DNA from 2 places in the Modestobacter marinus genome. Region 2 is predicted to be linked to the other one. Evidence: predicted binding sites of a transcription regulator. Region 2 holds the regulator's gene; the other holds the start of a gene.
What was found. The regulator LexA, encoded in region 2, represses DNA repair genes until DNA is damaged. The targets are predictions, from matches to a motif close to TCGAACANNTGTTCGA.
Positions count from the first base shown of each region.

Region 1: a site for LexA is predicted at 4,167-4,182, ahead of FB380_RS00910 (HNH endonuclease signature motif containing protein). Genes of this name have one in related genera too.

Region 1 covers NZ_JAAMPA010000001.1:186,410-193,953, forward strand. The annotation lists gene FB380_RS00890 (MsnO8 family LLM class oxidoreductase) at 1-328, shown strand, start outside; gene FB380_RS00895 (ABC transporter ATP-binding protein) at 437-1,351, shown strand; gene FB380_RS00900 (ABC transporter permease subunit) at 1,348-2,367, shown strand; gene FB380_RS00905 (DUF2252 domain-containing protein) at 2,563-4,110, shown strand; gene FB380_RS00910 (HNH endonuclease signature motif containing protein) at 4,339-5,808, shown strand; gene FB380_RS00915 (polysaccharide deacetylase family protein) at 6,061-6,933, shown strand; gene FB380_RS00920 (phytoene desaturase family protein) at 7,112-7,544, shown strand, end outside.
Region 2 covers NZ_JAAMPA010000001.1:2,741,783-2,749,326, forward strand. The annotation lists gene hflX (GTPase HflX) at 1-788, shown strand, start outside; gene FB380_RS13000 (phosphatase PAP2 family protein) at 895-1,623, shown strand; gene FB380_RS13005 (hypothetical protein) at 1,595-2,674, shown strand; gene lexA (transcriptional repressor LexA) at 2,765-3,583, opposite strand; gene FB380_RS25995 (LysM peptidoglycan-binding domain-containing protein) at 4,108-4,440, shown strand; gene nrdR (transcriptional regulator NrdR) at 4,831-5,457, shown strand; gene FB380_RS13025 (vitamin B12-dependent ribonucleotide reductase) at 5,589-7,544, shown strand, end outside.

The sequences.
Region 1 (7,544 bases), 2.6 Mb from region 2:
CACCGCCGCCGAGGCCGCCGACCTGCTGCTGCCCGAGGCCTGGGCGATGGCCCAGGCCCGCACCACCGGCGCCTTCCCGCCCCTGGAACCGGTGGACGCGATCCGGGCCCGCACGTGGACCTCGCGCCAGCGGTCCCACGTCGAGCAGACCACCGCCGCGGCGATCGCGGGCAGCCCCACCCAGGTGGCGAGCCGGCTGACCGAGCTGTGCGAGCGGACCGGCGCCGCGGAGCTGGTCGCCTCCAGCAGCACCTCCGACCGCGCGGCGCTGGCCGCCTCCGACGCCGCCCTGGCCGGGCTCCTCGGGTCGCCGCGCGCCGCCTCCTGACCACCGGCGTCCGGACCCGTTCCGGACACGCACGCCAGGTGGTGTCGCCCGGCCCTGCGCTGTGCCACGGTGCTCCCGCCCAGCCCCGTCCCCCGACAGGAGGCACTCGTGCCGGCCGTGGAGATGCACGCGGTGTCCAAGAGCTACGCCCGGCGCGGCCGTCCGCCGCAGCGGGCCCTGGACTCCCTGGACCTGGTGGTCGAGTCCGGCGGCGTGCACGGGTTCCTCGGCCCGAACGGCTCGGGGAAGACGACCACCATCCGGGTGCTGCTGGGCCTGATCCGGCCCGACGCCGGGGACGTGCGGCTGCTGGACCGGCCGGTGCCCGACGGGCTCCCGCAGGTCATCGGCAGCGTGGGCGCCCTGGTCGAGACCCCGCTGTTCTTCCCCGGCTTCTCCGGCCGCCGCAACCTGCGGCTGCTCGCCGAGACGGCCGGGCTGCCCCGCACCCGGGTCGAGGAGGTGCTGGAGACCGTCGAGCTGCGCGACCGGGCCGACGACAGGTTCAAGGGGTACTCGCTGGGGATGAAGCAGCGGCTGGGCATCGCCGCGGCGCTGCTGAAGTCCCCGCGACTGCTGATCCTGGACGAGCCCAGCAACGGGCTGGACCCGGCCGGCATCCGGGACGTGCGCGAGCTCATCCGCCGGCTGGGCCACGACGGCTCGACGACGGTGCTGCTCAGCTCGCACCTGCTGGCCGAGATCGAGCAGGTCGCCGACCGGGTCTCGATCATGGCGCGTGGCCGCTGCATCGCCTCGGGACCGGTGCACGAGGTGCTCGCCGGCCGTTCCTCCGGCGACGTGCGGGTGCGGGTGCCCGACCGGGCTGCCGCGACCGCGGTGCTCACCGCCGCCGGTTTCAGCGTCACCCCGACCGAGGACGCACTGCTCGTCTCCGCCGTCCCGGCTCCGGGTGAGGTCACCCGGGTGCTCGCGCAGCACGGTCACTACCTGGAGGAGCTGACCCCGGTGGCGGCCGACCTGGAGAGCGCGTTCCTGGCGCTGACGGCGGAGCCGGCATGACCGCCGTCCGCACCGAGGCACCCCCGACCGCACCCGCCGGCCGGTTCGGCGGACTGCTGAGGGCCGAGGCGCACCGCTTCGGCGCCCGCCGGTTCATCCAGGTCCTGCTGCTCCTGGCGGTGCTCGGCTGGGCCGCGTTCACCGCCGTCGGCCTCACGCAGTTCGCCACCCCCACGCCGGAGCGGCTCGCCGCGGCCCAGCAGGAGCTGCAGGCGGAGGTGGAACGGTCGAACGAGTTCCGGGAGCAGTGCCTGGCCTCGGCCGACGTCCCGCCGGACGTCTCCCCCGAGGAGTTCTGCGGCCCACCGGTCACCGCCGCGGACCTCGACCTCGACTGGTACCTGGACCCGGCGCCGTTCTCGTTCTCCGCGGACGGCGTCGCCGGGGCGGTGGCGTTCAGCGCAGCCGGTGCGGTGCTCGCCTTCCTGATCGGCGCCACGTTCGTCGGCGCCGAGTGGTCGTCCCGGTCGATGGTGGCGCTGCTGTTCTGGGAGACCCGGCGGCCGCGGGTGCTCGGCGCGAAGATCGTGGTCGTCGCCGTCGCCTCCGCCGTCCTCGGGGTGGTCGCGCAGGGCGCGTGGCTGGCGATGGCCGGCCTGTGGCGGTCCTTCGCCGGCGACGGCGTCGCCCTCCCCGACGGCTTCTGGTCGGAGCTGCTGGCCACCGGGGGCCGCGGGGTGCTGCTCACCACGCTGACCGGGCTGCTCGGGTTCGGGCTCACGAACCTGGTCCGCAACACCGGCGCGACGCTCGGGATCGGGTTCGTCTACTTCGCGGTGCTCGAGACGGCGGTGCGGGCGGTGCGCCCGGCGTGGCAGCCCTGGCTGCTCACGAACAACGCCTCGGCCCTGGTGGTGCCCGACGGGCTGAGCCTGTTCACCGGCTCGGACCGGGTCACCGGGGAGTCCACCGTGTACGTCCTGGGGAACCTGCAGGCCGGCGTCTACATGACCGTGGTGACGGCCGTCGTCCTGCTCCTGGGCACCGTGCTCTTCGCCCGCCGGGACCTGCACTGAGCGCGCCTGCGCGCTCTCGGCGCCCCGTCCCCTCCTCCGCGGCCACTGGTCCCACCGTGCAGCCGGGGCCGAACCTCACCGGCGGCGGACGGGCAGGGCCGGCGGAGGTCCGCCTCGTGCGCTGAGCCGCCCCGGTGTCTGAAGACCCGATGACAGGCGTTTGGGGCCGGGGAGGGTCGCGGGTAGGCGGAGGGCATGGACACAGACCTCGAGTCCGCCACCCGCACCGAACTGCTCCGCCGCGCGCGTGAGCAGGACGTACCCGGACGTTCGTCGATGACCAAGGAGCAACTGGTCGACGCGCTGACGTCCGGCGACGGCGCCTCGTCCGACGGCGCCTCGTCCGACGGTGCCTCGTCCGACGGCGTCCGCGGCGACGGGTCGCGTCCGGTGCACTCCCGGGTCGACGCCTTCCGGCTGCTGGCCGAGGCGCGGGCCCGCGGCGAGATGGTGCTGATCCCCCGCATGCTCACCGGCAACGACCGCCGGGTGCACGTGCGGGAGACCGTCCGTGAGGACCACGAGACCCGCATCGCGACCGGCGACCTGGAGGCTCGCGAGAAGTTCGACAAGCTCGCCGGCTCGGTCTTCCACTTCTTCCGCGGCACCAACCTGCTCTTCTACCGCGACCTGGTCGGCGAGGACGCCCGGCTGCCCACGGTGCTCGCCCTCGGCGACGTCCACCCCGGCAACTTCGGCGTGATGCCGAGCTCGGACAACGTGCCGATCTTCGGCGTCAACGACTTCGACGACGCCTACTACGCGCCCTTCACCTGGGACCTCAAGCGCGGCGCCGTCGGCTTCATGCTCGGCGCAGCCGAGAAGTCCGGCCACGGCCCGAAGAAGCAGCGGGCCATCGCCCGCCGGTTCCTGCGCGGCTACGTGGCCGGGATCGCCTCCTACGCCGCTGACGGCCAGGAGCAGACCGAGCAGCTGCGGATGGACAACGCCCCGCCGCTGATCGCGGAGCTGATCGCCAGCACGCTGGAGACCAGCCGGGCCGAGTGGCTGGCGGACCTGCTGGAGGACACCCGCCGCGGTTTCCGCACCGACGAGGAGCTCGTGCCGGTCAGCAGCCGCCGCGAGGAGTTCCAGGGCATCGTCGACCGGTACCTGAAGGAGAACGAGGTCGCCGTGCCGGAGCGGGCCGGAAAGATGCGGGTGAAGGACGTCGCCGAGAAGCGCGGCAGCGGTACTGCGTCGCTCGGGCTCACCCGGTTCTACGTGCTCATCGCCGGCGTGCGGGACGACGGCACCGACGACCTGCTCCTGGAGTTCAAGCGCGCCCGCCGGTCGGCGCTGGCCGGGCTGGTGCCGCCCTCGGGGTACGAGGTCGACGCGCAGGGTGACCGGATCCGGCACGCGCAGCGGGTGCACCTGGTCGACGGCGACGTCTTCTACGGCAGCGTCGACATCGACGGCAAGAGCTTCATGGTGCGCGAGCGGGCCCCCTTCCGCGACGACATCAGCCTCGGCTCGCTGTCGACCGACGAGTGGAAGGAGTACGCGGAGATCTGCGGCCGGGTCCTCGCGCACACCCACGCGATGTCCGACGATGCCGGCAACGTCGACTACGACGTCGAGCCCGCGATCCTGGAGGCGATCGGCGGGCGGGACCTGTTCGTCGACGACATCCTGCGCTTCGCCGAGGAGGCCGCCGAGCGGGTCCGCCGGGACCACGAGCACTTCGTCGCTGACCACGCCCTGGGCGCCTTCCGCAGCGTGGACGTCGTCTACCGCTGACCCCGCAGCCGGCGGGGGCGGGGCTGCCGTCCCGTCCCCGCCGGAACTGTCAGACCTCGAACGTATGTTCGATGCGTGACGACGACGCTGCCTTCCGGCCCGCTGGGTGCGGTCGTCGACGTGTTCTTCACCGGCAGCCTGCACGGTGCCCGGAGGGCGTCGGCCGAGCCTGGGTCGCGTGACCGGCAGCTGGCTGCCTGGTTGCGGGCCGTGCAGCGGCGGCGGGCGATGGCCGCCGCTGAGGAGGCCGAGCTGATCCTGGAGCTGGCCGGCCACCGGCCCGCCGCCCTGGACCCCGACGGCCCCGGAGCCCGACGGCCCGGGTGGGCCAATGAGCCCGGCGGTGAGGAGATCAGTGAGTTCTTCCTCGCCGAACTCGCCACCGTCCTCAACCTCGGTCGGGGGACGGCGGCGGTCCGGTTGCGGCGGGCACTGACCTGGTCGAGGAAGCTGCCGGGCACCTTCGCCGCCCTGGCCACCGGGGAACTGGACGAACGCCGCGCCCAGGTACTGGCCGATGTTCTGGAGCACACCCACGCCCAGCTCGCCGGCCAGGTCGAGGCCGCGCTGCTGGACCAGGCGCGGGACCTGTCGGTGGCCCGGCTGGAGAAACGCGCCACCGAGGAACTGCTCCGCCTGGACGCCGCGGCCGCCGAGGAACGCCGGGCCGAAGCCGCGAAGTCCGCCGACGTACGCCTCTACCCCTCAGGGATCGACGGCCGGTCCACGTTGGCCGCGGACCTGCCCACCGACGAGGCCGCCGAGTGCCACGACCTGCTCGACCAACTCGCGCGGATGCTCAAAGCCGACGGCGACCCCCGCCCGATCGGGGCGCTGCGGGCGCACGTGCTCTCGGCGCTGATCCGCCGCCCCGCCGACACCGGCCTGCCCGCGGTGGCCGCCCACCTGACGATCACCGCCGACCTGGCCGCCCTCACCGGTGCCAGCAGCACACCGGGTGAGGTCAACGGGCTGCCGATCACCGCCGCCCACCTGCGCGAACTCCTCGCTCGGGTCGGCGCACTGGGCCTCACCACCCCCGAGGGCGGCACCCTGACCTACGCCCTCACCGGCCCGAACGGGCAGCTGCTGGCCACGCTCACCCCCGCCGAACTCGCCCGCCTGGCCCGCCGCGGCTGCCCCAGTCACCCGAACGATCGCGCCGGCGGCGCTGCCGACCGGCGCGCCAACGGAGAAGGGCGCAATGGAGGCGGCGGCGGAGACGGATGCGACGGGGACGGCGAGGCGGGCAGCCGGCCGTGCGACTGCGCGGTGCCCGGGCCGCCACCACCGACCGACGCCTACCGACCCACCGACCGCCAACGCGCCTTCGTCCTCACCCGCGACCAACGCCGCCGGTTCCCCAACTGCGGCCAACGCGTCGGCTGGACCGACCTCGACCACGTCACCGCCCACGCCTGCGGCGGAGCCACCGACTGCACCAACCTCTGCTGCCTGTGCCGCTCCCACCACCGACTCAAGACCTTCGCCCCCGGCTGGCAGTACCGGCTCGACAGGGACGGGACCCTGCACGTCACCACCCCCAGCGGCGTCACCCGGATCACCCGACCACCCAGCCAACGACCACCCGGCCAACGACCACCCGACTCCTCACCGCCGGAGAGCGCGGCCTCCCAGCCAGGACCCTCAGCGGGACCACCACCCTCCGACCCGACTGACGATCCGCCACCCTTCTGACCCCCGCAGCAGGCGTCGCCCCGGCCTGCCCCTGTGTCGACGACCTCCTGTCGAGTCGCCTCATGTCGACATGCCGCTCCGTCGACATGCCCGCTTGTCGACGAGCGCTGTCGTCGTCAAGCCCACCTGCCGACTTGTCCACCTGCGACCGACCTCTGCCAAGGCCTCCTGTCGTCCCTGCGGCTGCTCGCCTGCCGGCGACACGTCGAGAGGGGTTTGCACCGGCACCCCTCGGTGCGCGACGGTGAGGCCGTGCGCAGACGTGACTTCCTGGCTGCCAGCGGCGCGTTGTTCCTCGCTGGGTGCAGCCGGTCCGACAGCTCCTCGGAAGCTGCATCGAGCACGTCCGCGACGCCCACGAGGTCGGCAGCCGAGTCCTCCAGCGCAGCCCCCAGCCCCACCGAGGAACCCGCGCCCACCCCGGGGACACCGGCGGAGATCCTCGCCCGGTCGACGGTGCCGGTGCTCTGCTTCCACCAGATCCGCGAGTTCCGCCCCGACGACAGCGCCTACGCCCGCACGATCATCACGCCCCCGGCCGTGCTCACCGCCCAGCTCCAGGCCCTGCGCGACGGCGGGTACACCCCGGTCACCGCCCCGGCGCTCGTCGACCACCTGCAGTTCGGCACCGCCCTCCCCGACCGGCCGGTCCTGCTGACGTTCGACGACGGGTCGGTCACCCATGTCACGGCGGCCCTACCGGTGCTCCGCCAGTTCGGCTTCCCGGCGGCGTTCTTCCCGATGACCGTGGTGCTGGACAAGCCCGACTGGCTCAGCAGCGACCAGCTGCGGGAGCTCGAGGCGGCGGGCATGACGATCGGCGCGCACAGCTGGGACCACCAGCGGATGGACCAGCTGACCGGTGACCAGTGGACCGAGCAGCTCGACGCCCCGGCGGCCACCCTCGCCGGCATCTTGGGCCACCCGGTCGACCTGCTCGCCTACCCGCACGGCATGTGGAGCCAGGAGGCGCTGCCGCACGTCGCCGCCGCGGGCTACCGGGCCGCGTTCCAGCTCTCCGAGCCCACCGACCCGGCGCAGCCGCTGCTCACCATCCGGCGGATCATGCCGCCGCCGACCTGGGACGGGCCGACGCTCCTCGGCCACCTCGACAGCGACTTCTGACCCCGGACGGCCGTCCGGCCGGCATCGGCCGGAGTGCGCTCCCTCGTGCGTCGCCGCCCGTGACGCCACCTTCCGGCGACCCGAACAGCTCCAGGGGGACCAGCCCCGGCACGCGGCTGCGCCCGCAGGCGGCCGTCCCGGAGACCGCGGCCGGCGCCCGCTGACTACGGTGGGCGGCGTGGCCCGGGTCGTCGTCGTCGGCGCCGGGCTCGGGGGTCTCGCCGCCGCCGCCCGGCTGGCCGCGACCGGCCACGCGGTGACCGTGCTGGAGCAGGCGCCGCAGGTCGGCGGCAAGCTCGGCTGGTACGGCCGCGACGGCCACGGCTTCGACACCGGGCCCAGCCTGGTCACGCTGCCGCAGGTGCTCGAGGACCTCTTCGCCGCCACCGGCGCCCCGCTGTCGGAGGTCCTGCCGCTGCAGCGGCTGGACCCGGCGGTCGCCTACCGGTTCGCCGACGGGACCACGACGGCGATGCCCGGGCACCTCGAGGACGTCCCGGCCCGGCTGGACGCCGACCTCGGCCCCGGCAGCGGCGCCCAGTGGGCGGGGCTGCTCACCCGCGCCGAGGCGATGTGGCGGGCCACCGAGCAGCCGTTCCTGCGCACCCCGC
Region 2 (7,544 bases):
TCGAGACCGACCGGCGGCGGATCCGCTCCCGGGTGAGCAAGCTGCGCAAGGAGATCGCCGGCATGGCGACCGCCCGCACGACGCAGCGCAACTCCCGCGACCGCAACGCGACGCCGAGCGTGGCGATCGCCGGCTACACCAACGCCGGCAAGTCCAGCCTGCTCAACCAGCTCACCGACGCCGGCGTGCTGGTGCAGGACGCGCTGTTCGCCACTCTGGACCCGACCGTCCGCCGGGCGCAGACGCCCGAGGGGCGCGAGTACACGATGACCGACACCGTCGGCTTCGTCCGCCACCTGCCGCACCAGCTGGTCGACGCCTTCCGGTCCACGCTGGAGGAGGTGGCCGCCGCCGACCTGCTCGTGCACGTCGTGGACGGGTCCGACTCCGACCCGCTCGGCCAGATCGACGCGGTGCACACGGTGCTCAACGAGATCGACGCCGCGGCCGTGCCGGAGCTCATCGTCGTGAACAAGGTCGACGCCATGACCGAGGAGGACATGCTGGCCCTGCGCCAGGCGCTCCCCGGGGCGATGTGGGTCTCCGCCCGGACGGGCGAGGGCATCGAGGCGCTGCGCGACGTGATCGCCCAGCGGCTGCCGCACCCGCACATCGACGTCGAGGTGCTCGTGCCCTACGACCGGGGTGACCTGGTCGCCCGGGTGCACCGGGACGGCGAGGTCGTCGAGGAGGCGCACGAGGCCACCGGGACCCGGTTGACCGCGCGGGTCGACGCGGGCCTGGCCGCGCAGCTCGAGGGCTTCACGGCCCCGGCCGTCGAGCACTGACGCGCGACCCCGCTGCCGCCGGCGCACACGTGTCACGCCGCGGCAGCGGGGTCGGCGGACCGCCCGGTGGATCACGACCAGGTCACGGCCCCGGTACCGTGACGCGGTGACCAGGGGAGCGGTGGACCGCATGGCGACCGCCGCCGACCGGCCGGTCCCACGGGTGGTGGGCGTGGGCCGGCCGCCGTGGTGGGTCCTGCTCCTCGCCGCCCTGGTCACCGTCGGGGTCACCGTCAACCTGCTGGGCCGCGGGTGGCTGGAGCGGATGGACCTGCGGGTCTCCGAGGTGACCAGCGTCTGGGCGCTGCGGGACTCGTGGGCCTACTGGCCGATCTGGGTGGTCACCCAGCTGGGCGGGCGGGTGACGATCCTCGTCGTGCTGGCCGGCCTGGTCACCTGGCTGGCCGTGCGGGAGCGGACCCTCGTGCCGCTGGTCCGGGTGGTCGTCGCGTTGGCCCTGCTCACCACCGTGGTCTACGCCTTCAAGTGGGGCACCGGCCGCACGGCCCCGGCCTTCCCCGGGTCGTTCTTCCACCAGGACGGGGCCAGCTACCCCTCGGGCCACGTGGCGAACGCCGTCCTGATGTGGGGCGTGGCCCGGTGGCAGGCCGTCGAGTACCGTCTGCCCGCCGGCGTGCAGCGGGCCGCCTGGCTGCTCAGCGTGCTGGGGCCGGTGGCGACGGGAGTGGCCATGGTGGCGCTGGACTTCCACTGGGTCACCGACGCGGTGGTCGGGCTCTCGGTCGGGCTCCTGCTGTTGGGCGTGGTTCACGCACTGGACGCTGCCGTGCTGTCACGCTGGGTCGGTGCCAGAGCCGGCCGATCCGAGGCGTAGCGGCGCCACCCGCCGCAGGACGGCGGCGGGCGCCGCCCTCTGTGCGCCCGCCGGCCTGCTGCTCGCGCTGCTGCCGGCCGGGTCCGCGGCTGCCGACGACGGGGCCGCTCCCTACGGCGAGCCGGTCACCCGGTGCGAGGTCACCGACCCGCGGCTCCCCGAGCTCTCCGGCCTGGCCGGCGCCGGGGACACGATGCTCGCGATGAACGACGGCGGCGACCGCGTCGAGGTGCTGCTGCTCGACGGAGCCTGCGCGGTGGGCGAGGTGCGCTCCGCGGAGGTCGACCCCTACGACCCGGAGGACCTCGCCCTCGCCGTCGACGGCACCCTCTGGGTCGCCGACATCGGCGACAACGCGCAGAGCCGGGAGACGGTGGCGCTGATCGGCCTCCGCCCGGACGGGACCACGGTGCTGACCAGGCTGACCTACCCCGACGGGGCGCACGACGCCGAGGCGCTCCTGCTCGCGCCCGACGGCACCCCGTACCTGGTGACCAAGGAGGTGCTCGGCGCCAGCTCCGTGTACCGCCCCGATGCGCCCCTCGCCGACGGGGCCACCGTGCCGATGAGCCAGGTGGCGACGCTCGGTTTCACGTTGACCGGCACGCCGGGCGGTCCGGTGGGCCGGGCCGGACAGTTGATGGTCACCGGTGGTGCGGTCTCCACGGACGGCTCGCGCATCGCCCTGCGGACCTACACCGACGCCTACGTCTGGCCGCTGAGCGGCTCGGACGTCGCCGGAGCGCTGGCCGGGTCGCCGGTGCGGGTGCCGCTGCCGGAGGCACCCCAGGGGGAGGCCATCACCTTCGCGGCCAACGACCGGGACCTGCTGGTCGCCGGCGAGGGGCTGCCCGCGGTGGTCACCCAGGTGCCCGCCACCGGTGACCTGGCGGGCACCGCCCCGGCGGACCCGGCGGCGGCCACCGAGGACGCGGCCGGGTCGCTGGCGACCGCCGGTGGGGTGGAGCCGCTGACCGCCGGTCTCATCGCCGCCTCCGTGGCCACCGTCCTCGTGTGGCTGGGCGGCAAGCTGCGGCGGCGCCCGGCCTGAGGGCGGGCGCGGTGGCGACCCGGCCGAGGACCTGGCGGCACGCGTCGGCGGCGCCCGACCTGAACGGAGGCCCGGCGCCGCCCGCCCGGGTCAGACCCGGCGGAGCACGGTGACGACCCGGCCGAGGACCGTGGCGTCGTCGCCGGGGATGGGCTCGTAGGCGTCGTTGTGCGGCAGGAGCCACACGTGCCCGTCGCGCCGCTTGTACGTCTTGACCGTCGCCTCGCCGTCGATCATCGCGGCGACGATCTCGCCGTTCTCTGCGGTCGGCTGCTGCCGGACGACGACCCAGTCACCGTCACAGATCGCCGCGTCGACCATCGAGTCACCGGCCACCTTCAGCATGAACAGCGTGCCCTCGCCGACCAGCTCGCGGGGCAGCGGGAAGACGTCCTCGACCGCCTGCTCGGCCAGCACCGGACCGCCGGCCGCGATCCGGCCGACCAGGGGCACGTACGTGGGGCGAGGCGTCGTGGCGTCGTCGACGGCACCGGCCGCGCCCGGACCGGCCGGCCCCTCGGCGGCGGGCTCGCTCGTGCCCGTCGCGGTGGCGTCACCGGGCAGTCGCACGTCGAGCGCACGCGGCCGGTTCGGGTCACGGCGCAACCACCCCTTGCGCTGCAGCACCGACAACTGGTGGGCCACCGACGAGGCCGAGGAGAGGCCGACCGCCTCGCCGATCTCCCGGACGGAGGGCGGGTAGCCGCGGCGCTCGATGGAGTCGCGGATGACCTCGAGCACCCGGCGCTGCCGCTGGGTCAGACCGTCGCCGTCGGCGGACCGGTCGGGGAACTCGCGCACCGCGGCGCCCGCCGCCGTCGGCGCTGCGTCGTCGGCGGGTGTCGTGCTGGACGCGCCACGCCGCGAGGGACTCGTGCCGCCGCGCGCCTTCGGGCCGTCGACCGCCATGTGTCCTCCTCGTCCGGCTGCCTCGGCAGCAGTTCCCGGCGCTCTGCCGCACCGACAGCCGTGTGACCACGGCGAGCCGGGACCGCGGACGCCGCCCTCGATCGCCTCGGAACCGTATCGCCTCCGGGCCCTTCGTTCAAACACGTGTTCGAAGGAGTCGCCGTGTCGGCGTGTTCCTGTCGGAGGTGTGCGGTAGACATCGCGCAGGCGTTCGATTCGAACGCCTGTTCGACCGTCCGGCACCGTGAGACCCCTGGAGCACTCCGATGGCCAGTCCCCAGCCCGAGCTCACCGCTGCGTCTCCCGTCGCGGCGGTCGTCCTCCCGTTCCCGACCGGGCGGACGGTGACGCGTCCGCCCAGGACGGCGGCGCCGGGCCGCGGCGCCGCGCTGCGGCGGGCGCCTCGGCCGGCGGCCCCCGCGGTCGTCCGACCGGGGCCCGGCCGGGTGGGTGGAGGGCGTACGGGCCTCGACGCCCCGACCGGCGGCCGCGGTGTGCGCGGCGGTGGGTGTGCCGGGCTGTCGGTGCGGTCCGGTCGGGTCGCCGCCCGTGGTCGCGACGAGCAGCCGCCCCTGCGTCTCACCCGGCGTGGGCGGCGGGTCGTCGCCGGCCTGTCCATCGCCTTCGGGCTCTCCGTCGCCGCGGCGACGATCGCGGTCGAGGTCGGCGGGGCCGGGGGTGGCCTCGAGCTGGCGGGCTCGACGACGATCGTGGTCCAGGACGGGGACACGCTGTGGTCCATCGCGGGGGAGATCGCGCCCGAGGAGGACCGGCGCGCGGTGGTGGACGCCCTGCTCGACGTGAACGACCTCCCCGGTGTCGACCTCGTCCCCGGCCAGGTGCTCGAGCTCCCGTGAGCCGTCCGCCGGTGGGCGTACCTCCGGTCGGGCGGTGCGCCGAGAGTGTCGGGCGTGCCCTCGCGTCGCGGCCCTGACCTGCCCGATCGGGGCCGGCGAGCCCGGTGTGGGTGGCCGCGGATGGGGCGGGCGGGGTCCTCGGGGCAGATGCGGAAGACGACACGCTCGTCAGGGCTTGCACACCTGTAGGGGTGGTCGTACGGTTCCACCACAACATCTAGTAGTTACAGGGCTGTAAGCCATCCACAGCCGTTCCACACGTTCTCCCCGGCGCATCCACCGGATGTCCCCGGCGCAGTCCACAGCACGGCCTTCGGCGGGGAGCCCGGTCACGGTCTTACGACGCCGTGGGCAGGCCCCGCACGACACCTCGGGGAGGAGGAGATCGACATGCGCTGCCCCTTCTGCCACAACCCCGACAGCCGGGTCATCGACTCCCGGGAGACCGACGAGGGGGCGACCACCCGCCGTCGACGCTCCTGCCCCGGCTGTGGGCGCCGCTTCACCACCGTGGAGGAGGCGGTCCTCGCCGTCGTCAAGCGCAGCGGCGTGAGCGAGCCCTTCACCCGCGGCAAGGTCGTCGCCGGCGTCCGGCGCGCCTGCCAGGGGCGGCCGGTCGACGAGCACCAGCTGGCCCTGCTCGCCCAGCAGGTGGAGGACGCCGTGCGGGCCACCGGCTGCGCCGAGATCCCCAGCCACGAGGTCGGCCTGGCCATCCTCGGCCCGTTGCGCGACCTGGACGAGGTCGCCTACCTGCGTTTCGCCAGCGTCTACCGCAGCTTCTCCTCGGTCGCCGACTTCGAGAAGGAGATCGCCGAGCTCCGCGGTGCACCGGCCCGCAGCGCCGCGAAGCCCTCCGACGCGAAGCCCTCGGACGCGACGCCCTCCGAGGCGCCGCCCGCCGAGCGGGGCCCGGTCGACGGCGACCGGGAGAGCCCCGCGACCGGCACGACCACCCGCCGGCGAGCTGCCGAGCGGCCGCGACCAGTCGACGGCGGCAGCGCCGGCGGCCCGTGAGAACTGTCCGACCCCTCCGCTAGACAGGTCTCGACGAGGAGACCGCACGACCCGGCTCCGGCACCCCGCCGGCTTCCCCAGCCGCTCCGCCAGCACCACCGCACCAGTCCGACCCAGGGAGCCCTCGCACGATGACCGAGACAGCCGACCGCCTCAGCACCAGCCGGAACCGCCGCACCGCCAAGGCCCCCAGCCGCGGCAAGGGCCTGAAGGTCAAGCGGGTGTTCACCACCGCCGGTGTGCACCCCTACGACGAGGTCGTGTGGGAGCGCCGCGACGTCGTCATGACCAACTGGCGGGACGGCTCGATCAACTTCGAGCAGCGCGGGGTCGAGTTCCCGGCCGAGTGGAGCATCAACGCCACCAACATCGTCACCACCAAGTACTTCCGGGGTGCGGTCGGCAGCTCCCAGCGTGAGACGAGCCTGCGGCAGCTCATCGACCGGGTCGTCCTGACCTACGGCGCGGCCGGCCGTGAGCACGACTACTTCGCCAGCGAGGGCGACGCCGAGGTCTTCGAGCACGAGCTCACCTGGATGCTGCTGCACCAAGTGTTCAGCTTCAACTCGCCCGTCTGGTTCAACGTCGGCACGGCCTCCCCGCAGCAGGTCAGCGCCTGCTTCATCCTGGCCGTCGACGACACGATGGACTCGATCCTGAACTGGTACCGGGAAGAGGGCCTGATCTTCAAGGGCGGCTCCGGTGCCGGCCTGAACCTCTCCCGGATCCGCTCCTCCAAGGAGCTGCTCTCCTCCGGCGGCACCGCCTCCGGGCCGGTCTCCTTCATGCGCGGCGCCGACGCCTCCGCGGGCACCATCAAGTCCGGTGGCGCCACCCGCCGCGCGGCGAAGATGGTCGTCCTGGACATCGACCACCCGGACATCGAGGAGTTCATCGAGACCAAGGCGCGCGAGGAGGACAAGATCCGCGCGCTGCGGGACGCCGGGTACGACATGGACCTGGGCGGCAAGGACATCACCAGCGTCCAGTACCAGAACGCCAACAACTCGGTCCGGGTCAACGACGAGTTCATGCGCGCGGTCGAGGAGGGCACCGACTTCGGGCTCCGGGCCCGCGGTGACGGTTCGGTGATCGAGACCGTCGACGCCCGCGAGCTGTTCGGCAAGGTCACCAAGGCGGCCTGGGAGTGCGCCGACCCGGGCATCCAGTACGACGACACGATCAACGACTGGCACACCAACCCCGAGACGGGGCGGATCAACGCCTCGAACCCGTGCTCGGAGTACATGAGCCTGGACAACAGCTCGTGCAACCTGGCGTCGCTGAACCTGATGAAGTTCCTCAAGGACGACGGCACGTTCGACTCCCGGAACTTCGTCAAGGCCGTCGAGCTGATCATCACCGCGATGGACATCTCGATCTGCTTCGCCGACTTCCCGACCGACCCGATCGGTGAGACCACCCGGGCCTACCGCCAGCTGGGCATCGGCTACGCCAACCTCGGCGCGATGCTCATGGCCACCGGTCACGCCTACGACTCCCGGGGCGGGCAGTCGCTGGCCGCCGCCATCACCTCGCTGATGACCGGCACCGCCTACCGTCGTTCGGCCGAGCTGGCCGGGGTCGTCGGGGCCTACGACGGCTACGCCCGCAACGCCGATGCCCACGCCCGGGTCATGCGCAAGCACGCGGCCGCCAACGACGCGATCCGCCCGGTCGGGGCCGACGACGCCGACGTGCTCAAGGCCGCGACCGCCGAGTGGCAGGAGTGCCTGGCGATCGGCACCGAGAACGGCTGGCGCAACGCGCAGGCCTCCGTGCTGGCCCCCACGGGCACGATCGGCTTCATGATGGACTGCGACACGACCGGCATCGAGCCGGACTTCTCGCTGGTCAAGTTCAAGAAGCTGGTCGGCGGCGGCTCGATGCAGATCGTCAACCAGACGGTCCCGCGGGCACTGAAGAGCCTGGGCTACCAGGACGAGCAGGTCGAGGCGATCGTCGAGTACATCGCCGAGCACGGCCACGTCGTCGATGCCCCGAGCCTGCGCCCCGAGCACTACGAGGTCTTCGACTGCGCGATGGGCGAGCGGTCCATCTCCCCGATGGGCCACGTCCGCATGATG